3 regions of the Priestia sp. D3YE.R1 genome follow, and region 2 is predicted to be linked to each of the others. Evidence: riboswitches for the same ligand, from Rfam matches in the RefSeq annotation. Region 2 holds a riboswitch; each other region holds the start of a gene.
The links. Region 2 has a riboswitch for S-adenosylmethionine ahead of ACOZIR_RS23210 (phosphoadenylyl-sulfate reductase). Riboswitches for the same ligand answer to the same signal wherever they lie in the genome.

Region 1 (4,586 bases), on a different contig from region 2:
TTGTTAAGTGTGGTTGAAACCGAGCAAGCTATGGTGGATATGGCCAAGCTGCTTCAGAAAATGACTGATCATTCTTCAAAGGTACAACAATCGATGAACAGAGCCTCTGAACATGCTTCTACCGGAAATGTTGCGGTGAAAGAGGTGACGGATCAAATGAATAAAATCTATGAAACAGTTAAGATATCCACTAGTGAAGTAAAGGGGCTCGAAGACCGTTCCACAGAAATTGGCCGCATTATTAATACAATTACAAGAATTGCTGAACAAACAAATCTTCTTGCACTTAATGCTGCTATTGAAGCTGCAAGGGCTGGAGAACATGGGAAAGGTTTTGCTGTAGTAGCAGGGGAAGTACGTAAGCTAGCGGAAGAATCTAAAACGTCCGCTATACAAATCAGTCATCTGTTAAAAGAAATTGAAGCACAGGCAAAGCTGGCTTATCAAAACATGGAAATCAATACGGAAGAAGTCACGCTTGGTATTTCCACTGTCGAAGATGTAACGCAACAGTTTTCCACAATTATGGAAGATGTCTTTGCCGCTCAAGAACAAATGAACAAAATGACAAAGGCAACAGGAGAAATTGATGGGTATTCGTTCAAGGTAATGGAGTCTGTCATGGCCCTTTCGGAGGTTGCTAAACAAGCAGCTGCTTACGCTGAAGAAGTAGCTGCGGCTTCACAAGAGGAGTTAGCATCTATAGAAGAACTTGTGACGTTGGCCGCTAATTTAAAATCTACGGTAAGTGAGTCCTGAAGTCTATCTTGATATGTACGTAATACGCGCAGTTTTCTACGTGTATTTGTTTTATTTATACCCTTTATAGAAAACGATAAATAGAATTGACACGTTATAAAAGCAGCTGTATAGTGAGTACGCAAGGCGGCAGTCTGTCTTTTTTAATTCTTAGTAAACTTATAAGTTAAATAAAATATTTAAGCACTACATAAGGAGACGAAGAGATGAAAAATGAATTCCGTTTGGCAACAAATGAAGACGCAGATAGCTTATTGAACTTAACTCTACAAGCATATAAGCCTATTCGAGAGCTAGGCATTCCTTTCTTAGCAGCTACTGCTGATCTTGCTCTCGTTAAGAAAAATATTTCTCAAAACCTTTGCTATGTATATGAAGAAGAGAAAAGAATCGCTGCTACTGTGTCGATACGAATGCCTTGGGAGAACATCCAGGTCTGTTTGCTGTTCCGCATCTTTGGTGGTTTGCAGTAGACCCGTCGTTTGCCAGGCAAGGCGTTGGATCTAAGCTGCTGCGTCTAGTAGAGGAAGAGGTAATAAAAAATACGTTTAAATCACCAGGTGTGTCTTTAGGAACAGCAAAAGAACATCCTTGGTTAGTTGAAATGTATGAACGAAAAGGATATGTTCAAGCTAAAGAAAAGCACCTTGCAGAAGACTATACGACCGTATTTCTTTATAAAAAACTCAATGAGGTACCCTCTTTATCGTAAAAGATAGAGAAGTTCTCCAAATTAAGAAATGTGAAAGAGTGATAAATATGACAGATCAATTACTACTAAATACGCTGATAGACATACGCCGTGAGCTGCACCGGTTTCCAGAGCTTTCAATGAAAGAATATGAAACAACTAAACGTATTAAAAAGTGGTTAAAGCACTATGATATTTCTATAGCAGATGTATTCCAATTAGACGTAGGAGCAGTAGCGGAAATCGCGGGAGGAAAGCCGGGACCTACTATCGCAATTCGAGCTGATATTGATGCGCTGCCAATTGAAGAAAAAACCAATCTGCCATTTGCATCTAAAGTAAACGGTGTTATGCACGCATGCGGCCATGATTTTCATACGGCTTCTATAATCGGAGCAGCCATTCTTCTTAAAGAACGTCAGCAGGAGCTTTGCGGTACGGTTCGATTTATCTTTCAACCGGCCGAAGAAACGGCTTCCGGGGCAAAAATGCTAGTTGAAAAAGGTGTGCTCGACGGAGTAGAAGCGATATTTGGGATGCATAACAAACCGGATCTTCCTGTAGGAACCATTGGTATCAAATCGGGACCTTTAATGGCAAGTGTTGATCGTTTTGAAATTGACGTCAAAGGAGTAGGAGGTCACGCGGGTATTCCAGAAAAAACAGTAGATCCGATTGCTGCTGCTGGTCAAATCGTGACTAGTTTACAAACCATTGTCAGCCGTAATCTCAGCCCATTTCAAAATGTTGTTGTCAGCATAACTCAAATTCATGGAGGGAGCTCGTGGAACGTCATTCCTGACAAAGTAACGCTTGAAGGAACGGTGCGTACCTTTCAAGAAGAAGCGAGAGAAAAAATACCGGCTCTTATGAAACGAACTGCTGAAGGGATTGGAGCAGCTTTCGGGGCTTCAGTAGACGTTAAATGGTATCCATATCTTCCTGTAGTAAACAATGATGATACGCTGGAAAAACTGGCTATTAACGCTGCAGAGGATCTTAGTTATCAAGTCGTAGAAGCTGAACAATCGCCTGGAGGAGAAGATTTTGCCGTATATCAGCAGCATGTACCAGGATTTTTTGTATGGATGGGTACAGCTGGAGAATATGAATGGCACCATCCTTCTTTTTCATTAAATGAAGAGGCGTTACTTGTAGCAGCTTCTTATTTTGCTAATCTAAGTTTTCATTTTTTGAATTCATTCCATTACCCGAAAAATTAAAATATTTTTATTTTTCTATTTACGCGGATGAAATTGTTTGATAAAATAAATTTTAAATTAAAAAGTTATCACGAGTGGACGAGAGATCTGGCTCTTTGACTCCACAGCAACCTACGAATGTAAGGTGCTCCTACCAGCAAAGCATGTGCTTTGGGTGATAAAACGGGTGAAAAACTCATTTTGCATCAAAGCAAAATGAGTTTTTTTTATTTTTCTAAAAGGAGAGGGTTTTATGAGTCATACAGCAGTAGCAGCACATACAGGAGAGAAAGCATTAAAGGAAGCCGTGAAATTATTAGGAAAGCATTATGAAGTAGCTTATCGTGAATTAGAAACATTTTACGAAATTGTGGTCGAAAACCAAGTTCGTACATATGCTGTAGGCATAGATATTAAAGATGTACAAAAAGCAAATGAACTAGAAATTTATTCATCATGCTGTTCCAAGCTTGAGCGAGTAGGCTGTCTGTTATAGAAGTCTTCTCGCGCCTCTATTTTTAAAGTGTTTTTAAATAGAAAGCATGTTTTTTGACAATCGAAGAATCTGGTGGGTATAATCATTACTCACTAAGTTTTAAAATTAATCATAAATTGTCGAAATTTTTACACAAATTAAAGGTTACATTCGAAATGAATTGTGGTATGTTATAAAACAAGAATATTTTATGAAAGGAGCATTGAAATGGAAATGTCTCTTGAACATGGGAACGATGCAGGAAGCGAACAGCTTATTGATCGTATCCTAGACTTTTTAGAAGATGACGAAAAGTAAAAAAAGAGTGTGCGGTGCTAGCCCTAGCCGCGCACTCTTTTTTTATCATGTGCGTCAAGGCAGCGCATACTATGATACATAGGGATAGAATGAAAGGGTCTCTGTCAAAGGGATTGACGAATCGTTTTGTTTGATGGAAAATTTAGAAAAAGGAAAGAGATGAAGGGTATGTCGAACAAAACATCTTTGTATCAAACAAAAGAACAGTTAAAGAAGCTTGTAAGCGAATTGGTTTCTATACCTAGCGTGACAGGAACGATGGCAGAAGTGGAAATGGCTGAATCGATAGCGTCTTATTTATTGAAGCTGCCTTACTTTCACAAAAACGAGCAAGTCGAGCTTCATTCAACAGGAGATGGGCGATCGATTGTCACAGCTTTTGTTGAAGGGAAAAATAAGAATAAAACAGTTGTATTAGTAAGTCATTACGATGTAGTGGATGTACAAGATTATGGACAGTGGAAAAAGGATGCTTTTCACGCTGATACGTTAACGAGTACTTTTTATAACCATATGGAACAAGTTCCGGCGCACGTACAAAAAGATATGATAAAAGGAGACTGGCTTTTTGGCCGAGGAACGATGGACATGAAAGCAGGCATTGCCCTGCATATCAGTATGATTGAACGAGCATGCAACGGGGAGTTTGACGGAAACATCCTGCTGCTGTCAGTGCCAGATGAAGAAGTAAATTCGCTCGGAATGAGAAAAGCAGTGCCTGTTCTTTTAGAACTTGCGCGCAAACATCAGCTGGATTTTTCTCTCATGCTAAATGCAGAACCAGTGTTCAGCCGCTATCCTGGAGATCAAACGAATTATGTGTACTCAGGATCGATTGGCAAGATCATGCCAAGCTTCTTGTGTTATGGAAAAGAAACTCACGTAGGGGAACCGCTAGCTGGTTTGAATGCTAATTTACTAGCTTCTTATTTAACAAAAGAAATAGAATTAAACGTTGATTTTTGCGAAAAAGTAAGAGATGAAACGAGTCCACCTCCTACGGTGCTGATACAAAAAGATTTAAAAGAAGAGTATTCAGTTCAAGTTCCGCACTCTGCCGTTGTATTGTTTAATTTATTTATGTTAAACCGCTCTCTTAAAGAGGTGACAGATCTGCTGTTGAAATCGGCTCACAAAGCGG
Region 2 (4,586 bases):
TTGAATCACGCAGTCATTTTTTCTTTTTCCGACTGCAAGCTTGCTCTTTTTCTTCTAGTCGTTCTAGCTAAGCTTAGAACACCTGCTGTGGCAATGCAGCCACTAGCTAGCACCACAAATGAATATAAGTCGCTTTCAAGTACTAATTTCACAAGAACATATGAGATTACGAGTGAAAATACAGGGGATACCACCCAAACCTTTAACATTTGAATGACCACTTCGCGCTGTTCTTTCGTAAATCCCGTTTTCGCTGCCCCTATTCCAATAATAGAAGATGTAGTGACCTGTGTAAGCGGTACTGGCAAACCAAAAAGTGAAGCTGCTGTAACAAGAGAAGCACCAGTACCCGAGATAATACAACCTTCTCCTACAGAATAGCGAGTAATTTTTTTTCCGTTTGTTTCAATAACTCGGCCTCCTAATAAAAGAGCTCCAAGCGCCACTGCCAATCCTCCTGATATGACACCCGTTGTAGCATCCATTAATCCAGCTCCTACCAGCGGACCGACAGCATTTGCCACGTTATTCATTCCAGCTGAGAAGGCTTCAAAGAATCCCGTCGCTATAACTAAAATCGTTAAAACTCTTTTCCAATTTCCCTCTGCTTCCTTTTTATAGGCTCTGCGTTTCATCACTTTTCCAATCAAAAAAGCAATGACAAATGAAACCAGCGGAACAATAATCCAAAAAGACATTACAACTAAAAGTTTTTCCACATACAGAGATTGATAAGCTACTCCTACTCCAACAACTGAGCCAACCGTTACTTCACTTGTTGATAGAGGGATACCAATTAAATTTGCGAAAAAGAGTGACAGCGTTGCAGCAGCCAGAATGATAATAACTAATTCTACTGACAGCAATTTTTCAGGTATGATACCTGAACTGATAGTTTTTACCACCTCACCGCCTCCGATAATGGCTCCGAGCACAATACCTACAGCACAGATGAAAAGGGCTACTCTTCGCTTTTTAATCGCACCGGAGCCGTATGAAACGCCCATAGCAGCTGCTGCACCGCTTGCCCCAATATTCATTGCAAAAAAAAGTGCAATGATAAAGGCAACATATAAAAGCATCATTTATTCAGCTCTTTCGTATTTAAGATTCGTGTAATCCGCATTCAACTTTTTGTGTACCTGCCCATCTTCCTGAACGTAAATCGTCTACATTGTAGGCAGGTGCGGTACAGGGCTCACAGCCGATACTTGGGTATCCTTGATCATGAAGTTTGTTATATGGTAAATCATGCTTATACACATAGCGCCAAACCTCTTTCCAAGACCAATGAATTAACGGGCAGACTTTAACTTTCTTGAATTTCTCATCTTTATTAAAATAATTCGTGTTGGCACGAGATTCAGACTGCTCGCGTCTCAAACCAGAAATCCACGCATCATAAGGAGCAAGAGATTCCCTTAGCGGGATGATTTTTCGAATTTGACAGCATAGGTTAGGCTGACTCTTCCAAAGCTCATCTCCATGTTTCTCGGCTTGTTCTGCAAGCGTTAAATCCGGTTTTTTAATATGAATACGCAAATCAGGAAAGCGTTCTTTAATTGCATCAATCACTTCATATGTTTCTTTAAAATGAACGCCCGTATCTAAAAAGACAATTTCAGCATCTTTTTTCACTTTTGAAATTAAATCAATTAACACGATCCCTTCGATCCCAAAGCTTGATGCATAAATGATTGAATCTCCGTAGGTATCATACGCCCACTGCAATGCTGAAAGGGCTCCTTTTGTTTCATCTTCACTGTCGAACTCTGGAAATGTATCATTCCAGTTTTCGTACGTATATAAGTCTGCCATTTTCTTCACTCCAATTCTTAGTTATCCGCGTTATCCAATAAAAAAAGACGGTTTTACCCACTAGAATTGGATAAAACCGCCTCTAGTGTGTCTAGTCAGCGAAACTATTTACTTCTTACTTTGCTTCGACGTGTTCAAAGATTTGTATTAAGTCGGGGGTTACAGTCACTAGTTTCCCTACTCAAATTATCGCTTGCGCTATATCAAAATAAAAAGTCTTCCGTATTGAAAGACTGGGTAGGCAATAGATTTTCACCTTATCTTTCAAAATGATACACACTTTGCTGGAATTAGCACCTTGCTAAGCAGGTTGCCGGGGTTCAGCGGGCCAGATCCCTCCACCACTCTTGATAAGCATTTTTTAAAAATTTTAGCATATTTAGAATATTTGTCAACATTAAAAATCATATATCCGATAAGAAAACTATACTTTAAATTCACAGAAATATCTATACTTTTATTTAAAACAACATATGTAAATTTAACCCAAATGTGAACATATCAGTTTATAAAACGCTTTCTTTTTTCTCCAACTTTTGATGTTCTCTTACTAAATAAAATGCAAAACCTCTCTATAAAATTAATAACGGATTTATAAGCTTTACGGATAATTCATCCGCATTAGCACACATTACAGATAACACTGACTGACAGATAGGAGCTATATACGATGGAGAGACAATCCTTTCAATTAGACGATACAATTAAAAATAATGTGCAAACATATTTACAGCAGATTTCAACTGAAGCCTCTAATTTAATTAAACATTTAGACACGAGTGATCATTGTATCCTATGTGATTTTGAGGAGATGAGAAGGTTATTTCAAGATGTTCAAGCTACGGCCGCCTCTTATTACTTGCGTCATTACTTATCGCCTTATACATTTGAATATGCTGCTCTGTCCTTAGCTATTCATAACCTCTCTGAGAAACGTCATGGCGCCTTAATTGTCATTGAACGGGAACAAAATGTAGATCCTCTTATTCAAAAAGGAATACCTATTCAAGCTCCTGTCAGCGCTACGCTAGTTGAGACACTGTTCTATCCAGGGACACCCTTACATGACGGAGCCGTCCTAATTAGAAATAATCAGCTTATTTCAGCTGCTAATGTTTTACCTCTCTCGTCTATTATTTCAACGAACAAAAAATTGGGAACACGTCACCGTGCAGCCATTGGAATGTCGGAAAAATCGGATGCATTAATTTTAGTTGTATCCGAAGAAACAGGTAAAATTTCGTTTGCTCTTGATGGAAGCCTCTATCCTATTCACTCCAGCAAAAATATGATTTAAGGGCTCTTTCCTGATAAGCAGCCCTATCTTGACTTCTCTATCCTTTCTCTTTAATATATTTCATAGTTTTTACATACTATAGATACGGGTGATGCATATGGCAATTTTAAAATTTGAACATGTAGGCGTTCAAGTAAAGAATATAGAAGAATCTATTGAGTTTTATACACAAAAAGTGGGATTAGAGCTCATCGAAACACTACCACATACCGATCCGTCTTTGAAGCTAGCTTTTCTAGGCTTAGAAGGCAATGTAATCGTAGAGTTAATTCAAGGGTATAACTCAAGCTTACCGAATGAAGGTAAAGTTCATCATTTTGCGCTGGCAGTAGACGGAATTGAAGAGGAGTTTGAGCGTTTAAAATCAGCAGGCGTTTCATTTGTGGAAGAAAACATTGTAACTTTGCCAAATGGAGCAAGATACTTATTTTTCTACGGTCCAGACAAAGAATGGATTGAATATTACGAAGTAAAAAGATAAAGATATCTTATACCTTCAGTAAAAAATGGTCATACTGTGGCTATGACTAATCACTGGAGGTTTTTTTATGATGGAATGGCTATTATTTCGACTTTTTCGTCGTTCTATTTTAGTGCGGCTTCTTTTTATTATCGGCTGCCTTGTTTTACTTTTTGGCATGCTTATACATTTCTTAGAGCCGCAAACGTTTGGGAATGTGTTTGAAGGAATTTGGTGGGTTATTATTACAATCTCTACTATAGGGTACGGTGATTTTGCTCCCACCACTACAATTGGAAGGTTAGCTGCAATTATTTTAGTCCTGATTGGAACGGGATTTATTACTACTTATTTTGTCACGCTTTCTAAAATTGCTGTTTCCGCTGAGAGCGCTTATTTGGAAGGGAATTTAAAGTTTTATGGAAAAGATCACTTCATCATTGTTGGGTGGAATGAGCGCGCCAAACTCGTATTAGAGTCTTATCGCGACGCATTTCATAAAGAAGACATTGTTCTTATCGACGACTCTCTGACTAAAAACCCCATGATCTGTGATCGCGTTCATTTTATTAAAGGAAGTCCCTCTCACTATGAGGTATTAGAACTTGCCAATGCTCGGTACGCAAAAAAAGTGCTGATTACTGCGGATCAGCATAAGACAGAAGAATATGCAGACATGAATACTATTGTTACGCTAGTCGCTCTGCAAGGATTGAACCCTTCTATTTACAGCATCGTTGAACTGTTAACAAAAAAGCATATTCAAAATGCGCAAAATTTAGGGGTAAATGAAATGATTAAAACAAACGAGTTGATTAGTCAAGTCATGTACGAACATATTTTTGTAAAAAAATTAGAGAGTTTAAGAAAAGAATAGTCCCTTCAATTACTGAAGCAGCGCCTCTTCTGCCTCTCTAATTAGCTCTTCTCCTAAGCTGATATACTTTTCTGGAAATGAAGCGTCTGCGTCTTGGGGTTCTGCAAACTGATTAAATGAAGCACCCACGTTTC
Region 3 (4,586 bases), on a different contig from region 2:
TCCAGCTTTTAGCTTATTTTTTCTTTTTTAATACATAGCATCCATACAAAAGCTAGTCCAATATAGCCAAATATTGGATACAGAAGCCCAAGAAGCTGGGCATATCCGAATTGTCCAATAATAAAGCAAGCCAAGATAATAAACGCAAAAGCTTGTTTATCATTCAAGGGAAGAAATGACTGAAGCTGCTTAGCGATTCCAAATACATTTCCAATCAATGTAGTAAAAATCTCGCCTAACACAACTACCGTAAATAAAACATTCACCCACGCTGAGATATTTTTAACAACGGCACTCATCGGAATATCAAGTTGAAATGAATAAGGCAAATTGGAAAGGGCAAGATGAGTAGAAACAAGCATAAACGTAAGTACGCATCCTCCTATTACGGCCCCTTTTTTAATCACGCTCCTATCTTTCACGGAACTTCCTAATGGAACCAAAACGGCCTGAGCCAAAGCTAGATTTAGGGAAATGTATAAAAAGGGACTAACCGCCCACTTCCACTGTGTGACGAGCGTTAAATCCGGCTTCGTTTGAATCAGTGAGAAATAGCTGATATTTGGCACAAAAATGATAAAAGCAAATGAAAGCATCATCGGGACAACAAGAGAATTAACCATTAAAATACCGTTAATTCCCCTTGCGATAAATATATAAGTTAAAACAATTGTAAAAATCATCCCAACAGGAGGCCACAGCCCGAACTGTTCTTTTCCTATTGCCCCCGTACTCGCTAGCATGACTGAAGTTACTCCAAATAAAATGACAATCATTACACCGTTTACAACTTTTCCAAGCACATCACCAAATAAATATGTATTAAGCTGCTGATAAGAAGAAGCCCCAATTGCGTGCGAAAGCAGCATCATTTTCGAACCTAGCCAAATAAAAAACAAGCCGCTGACCAAAATTCCAACCATTCCAAGTTCCCCGTACTGTGTAAAAAATTGAACGATTTCCTTGCCTGTTGCAAAACCGGCTCCTACAACGGTGCCTACATACGTAGCAGCAACCTGCAGCGTGAGTTTCCACCTTTTCATGCCCATCACCCTTCTACCCTTCATAGTTCACTATATGTAGAAGCGATAAAAAAAAGACGAGCCTTTTTACGTATAAATCGACGCATCTCCCAGCGCTGGTGCCTTTTCGTTTATTTTTTATTTTTCATTTTCTTTTTGTATTTCTCACAAAAAACTCCTTAACCCCTAACATAACAGTCATTTTCAAACAAAATATACGGATATTTTCCCTTTAGCTTTTAAATTTTCCTCAATATTTGCTGGAAATTCACAATTTACTGTTGTATAATTTCTAAAAATCAGATAAATTATTAAATAAGTATTCTTTCTATTTAAAAAAATATGTTTCAATTATATACAATTGATTCTTATCATGAGAGGTGGAGGGACTGGCCCTTTGAAACCTCAGCAACCAGTCGTTAGAGACATGGTGCTAAATCCAGCAAGCAATTTATTGCTTGGAAGATAAGAAGGCGAAAAAAGTCTTCTTCTTAAGAAGACTTTTTCTATTTTATCGGCATATTGCATAAAACGAATCACTCGTGAAATAGAAGCGGAACAATTTAAGGAGGTTTTGACATGGGGTTACTTGAAGATTTAAAGTCTAAAATTTTAATTGGGGATGGTGCCACTGGTACCCTCCTTTACTCACACGGTATTGACAGCTGCTTTGAAGAACTAAACATCACCAAACCAGAAGAGGTTTCTCGTATTCACAGAGCCTATGTAGAAGCTGGTGCAAACGTTATTCAAACAAATACGTACGCTGCTAATTATCAAAAACTTGCCCGTTATGGATTAGAAGATTCAGTCAAAGATATCAATGTTGCTGGTGTAAAATTAGCGAAACAAGCTGCAAAAGATCAGGCTTACGTAGTTGGTACACTCGGCGGAATTCGTTCTTTCCAAAAAAACGCTATTAGTTTAGAAGAGGTTAAGCGAAGCATTCGTGAACAAATGTTTTGGCTTTTAAATGAAGGCGTGGATGGCCTTTTATTTGAAACATACTATGATTTTGAAGAATTAAAGACCGTTCTTACCCTGGCGAGAAAAGAAACGGATAAGCCTATTATTACCCACGTTTCCCTGCATGATATCGGCGTACTGCAAGATGGCCGTCCTTTAGCAGATGCATTAAAAGAATTAGAAGAGTTAGGAGCAGATGTTGTCGGACTTAACTGCCGTTTAGGTCCTTATCATATGATTCAGTCTCTTGAAGAAGTACCGCTTCCCGATCGTGCTTTCTTATCTGCTTACCCTAACGCCAGCCTTCCGGCGTATGTGGAAGGAAAGCTGGAATATGAAACGAATGAAGACTACTTTGTAGAAAGCGCGCGTTTATTCCGCGAACAAGGGGTTCGCTTAATTGGAGGATGCTGCGGTACAACACCAGCTCACGTACGCGCAATGTCGTCTGCTTTAAAAGACCTGCCTCCGATTACAAGCAAAGTCGTTAAAATGAGACCAGCCGTTACGGTTCAAGAGCGTGAGCAGCAGGATAAACCTCATATGCACGAAATTGTGAAGAAACGCCGCTCGGTTATCGTTGAGCTAGATCCTCCTAAACAGCTTGGTCCGACGAAATTTTTAGAAGGCGCAAAAGCACTTGATAAAGTCGGAGTAGATGCTATTACATTAGCTGATAATTCTCTAGCCTCACCTCGCATCAGCAACTTAGCAATGGCAACACTGATGCAGCAAGAAACAAAAGCACGACCGCTTATTCATATTACCTGTCGCGACCGAAATTTAATTGGACTTCAGTCTCATTTAATGGGACTTCATACGTTAGGAATGAATCAAGTGCTTGCAATTACCGGTGATCCGTCAAAAGTTGGCGATTTCCCTGGCGCCACTTCGGTCTACGATTTATCTTCATTTGACTTGATTAGTTTAATTGCTCAGTTTAATGAAGGACTATCTTATTCCGGCAAACCGCTTGGTCAAAAAACCAATTTTTCCATTGCAGCTGCCTTTAACCCAAACGTGCGTCACTTAGACCGAGCCGTTCAGCGTTTGGAAAAGAAAATCGACTGCGGGGCTCACTATTTCATTACTCAACCTCTCTATTCAACTAAGCAAATTGAAGAGGTATATGAAGCAACCAAACATTTAACAACACCGGTATACATCGGGATCATGCCGTTAACAAGCGCAAGAAATGCTCGATTTATTCACCATGAAGTACCTGGAATTAAATTATCAGAAGATATTCTAGAACGCATGGACGCAACGGGAAATGACCGGATTCGCGGCGAAGTCGAAGGCCTTGCGATTGCAAAAAACTTAATTGATACAGCATATGAGTTATTTGACGGTATTTACTTAATTACGCCGTTTATGCGCTATGAAATGACCGAAATTCTAACACGCTATATTCATGACAAGCAACTCGTTACATCAGAAAGGAAGATATAAATGAGCTCACTTATCGAACAACAACTAAAGAAGCGAATACTCGTCATCGATGGAGCAATGGGAACGATGATTCAAGATGCTGATTTAACCGCTGAAGATTTTGGCGGCGAAGAATATGAAGGCTGTAACGAATATTTGACCCGTACAGCGCCTCATGTGATTCAGCGCATTCATGAAGAGTACTTTGCAGCAGGTGCTGACATCATTGAAACCAATACGTTTGGCTCAACATCTACCGTACTTGATGAATACGATTTAGGCCACTTGGCGTATGAATTGAATATCGAAGCTGTGAAGCTTGCTTGTGCAGCCCGCGATAAATATTCAACTCCCGAATGGCCTAGGTTCGTAGCTGGAGCTATCGGTCCTACCACTAAAACTCTCTCTGTTACCGGAGGTATTACATTCCCTGAGCTAGTAGAATCGTACGAAGAGCAAGTTCGGGGTTTGTTAGACGGCGGCGTTGACTTACTTCTAGTCGAAACCTGCCAAGACATGCTGAACGTAAAAGCCGCATTTTTAGGTATTACAGCGGCGTTTGAAAAACTAAAAATAGAAGTTCCGATTATGATTTCAGGAACAATTGAGCCTATGGGAACAACTCTCGCTGGTCAAGATATCGAATCTTTTTACTTATCACTGGAACACATGAAGCCTCTTTCAGTCGGACTTAACTGCGCGACAGGCCCTGAATTTATGACAGATCATATTCGCTCTCTTTCAAACCTAGCTACTTCAGCAGTTAGCTGTTATCCAAACGCTGGACTTCCGGATGAAGAAGGCAATTATCATGAATCCCCTGAGCTGCTTGCTCAAAAAATTAAAGGGTTTGCTGATAAAGGCTGGCTGAACTTTGTAGGCGGATGCTGTGGTACAACGCCTGCTCATATTAAAGCACTGGTTGAAGCGGTAAAAGAGGTTGCGCCTCGTTCGCTTGATCGCTCCGAGCATAACCATGCTGTCACCGGTATTGAACCACTTGTATATGACGATTCTATGCGCCCTCTTTTTGTGGGAGAACGTACGAATGTAATCGGTTCTCGCAAGTTCAAGCGTCTGATTGCGGAAGGAAAAATTGAAGAAGCATCTGAAATTGCGCGTGCTCAAGTTAAAAATGGTGCTCACGTTATCGATATTTGCTTAGCA

Region 1: another riboswitch for S-adenosylmethionine. It lies ahead of ACOZIR_RS15295 (hypothetical protein); the one in region 2 lies ahead of ACOZIR_RS23210 (phosphoadenylyl-sulfate reductase).
Region 3: another riboswitch for S-adenosylmethionine. It lies ahead of ACOZIR_RS15755 (bifunctional homocysteine S-methyltransferase/methylenetetrahydrofolate reductase); the one in region 2 lies ahead of ACOZIR_RS23210 (phosphoadenylyl-sulfate reductase).

Annotation. Positions count from the first base shown of each region.
Region 1 covers NZ_JBLTHW010000002.1:607,730-612,315, forward strand. The annotation lists gene ACOZIR_RS15280 (methyl-accepting chemotaxis protein) at 1-759, shown strand, start outside; partial or broken gene ACOZIR_RS15285 (GNAT family N-acetyltransferase) at 966-1,471, shown strand; gene ACOZIR_RS15290 (M20 peptidase aminoacylase family protein) at 1,519-2,673, shown strand; SAM riboswitch class I at 2,736-2,837, shown strand; gene ACOZIR_RS15295 (hypothetical protein) at 2,906-3,148, shown strand; gene ACOZIR_RS15300 (M20/M25/M40 family metallo-hydrolase) at 3,614-4,586, shown strand, end outside.
Region 2 covers NZ_JBLTHW010000004.1:292,080-296,665, reverse strand. The annotation lists gene ACOZIR_RS23215 (inorganic phosphate transporter) at 6-1,085, opposite strand; gene ACOZIR_RS23210 (phosphoadenylyl-sulfate reductase) at 1,105-1,818, opposite strand; SAM riboswitch class I at 2,073-2,175, opposite strand; gene cdaS (sporulation-specific diadenylate cyclase CdaS) at 2,489-3,115, shown strand; gene ACOZIR_RS23200 (VOC family protein) at 3,213-3,596, shown strand; gene ACOZIR_RS23195 (potassium channel family protein) at 3,664-4,452, shown strand; gene ACOZIR_RS23190 (YugN-like family protein) at 4,462-4,586, opposite strand, start outside.
Region 3 covers NZ_JBLTHW010000002.1:702,852-707,437, reverse strand. The annotation lists gene ACOZIR_RS15760 (amino acid/polyamine transporter II) at 9-1,043, opposite strand; SAM riboswitch class I at 1,388-1,494, shown strand; gene ACOZIR_RS15755 (bifunctional homocysteine S-methyltransferase/methylenetetrahydrofolate reductase) at 1,602-3,440, shown strand; gene metH (methionine synthase) at 3,441-4,586, shown strand, end outside.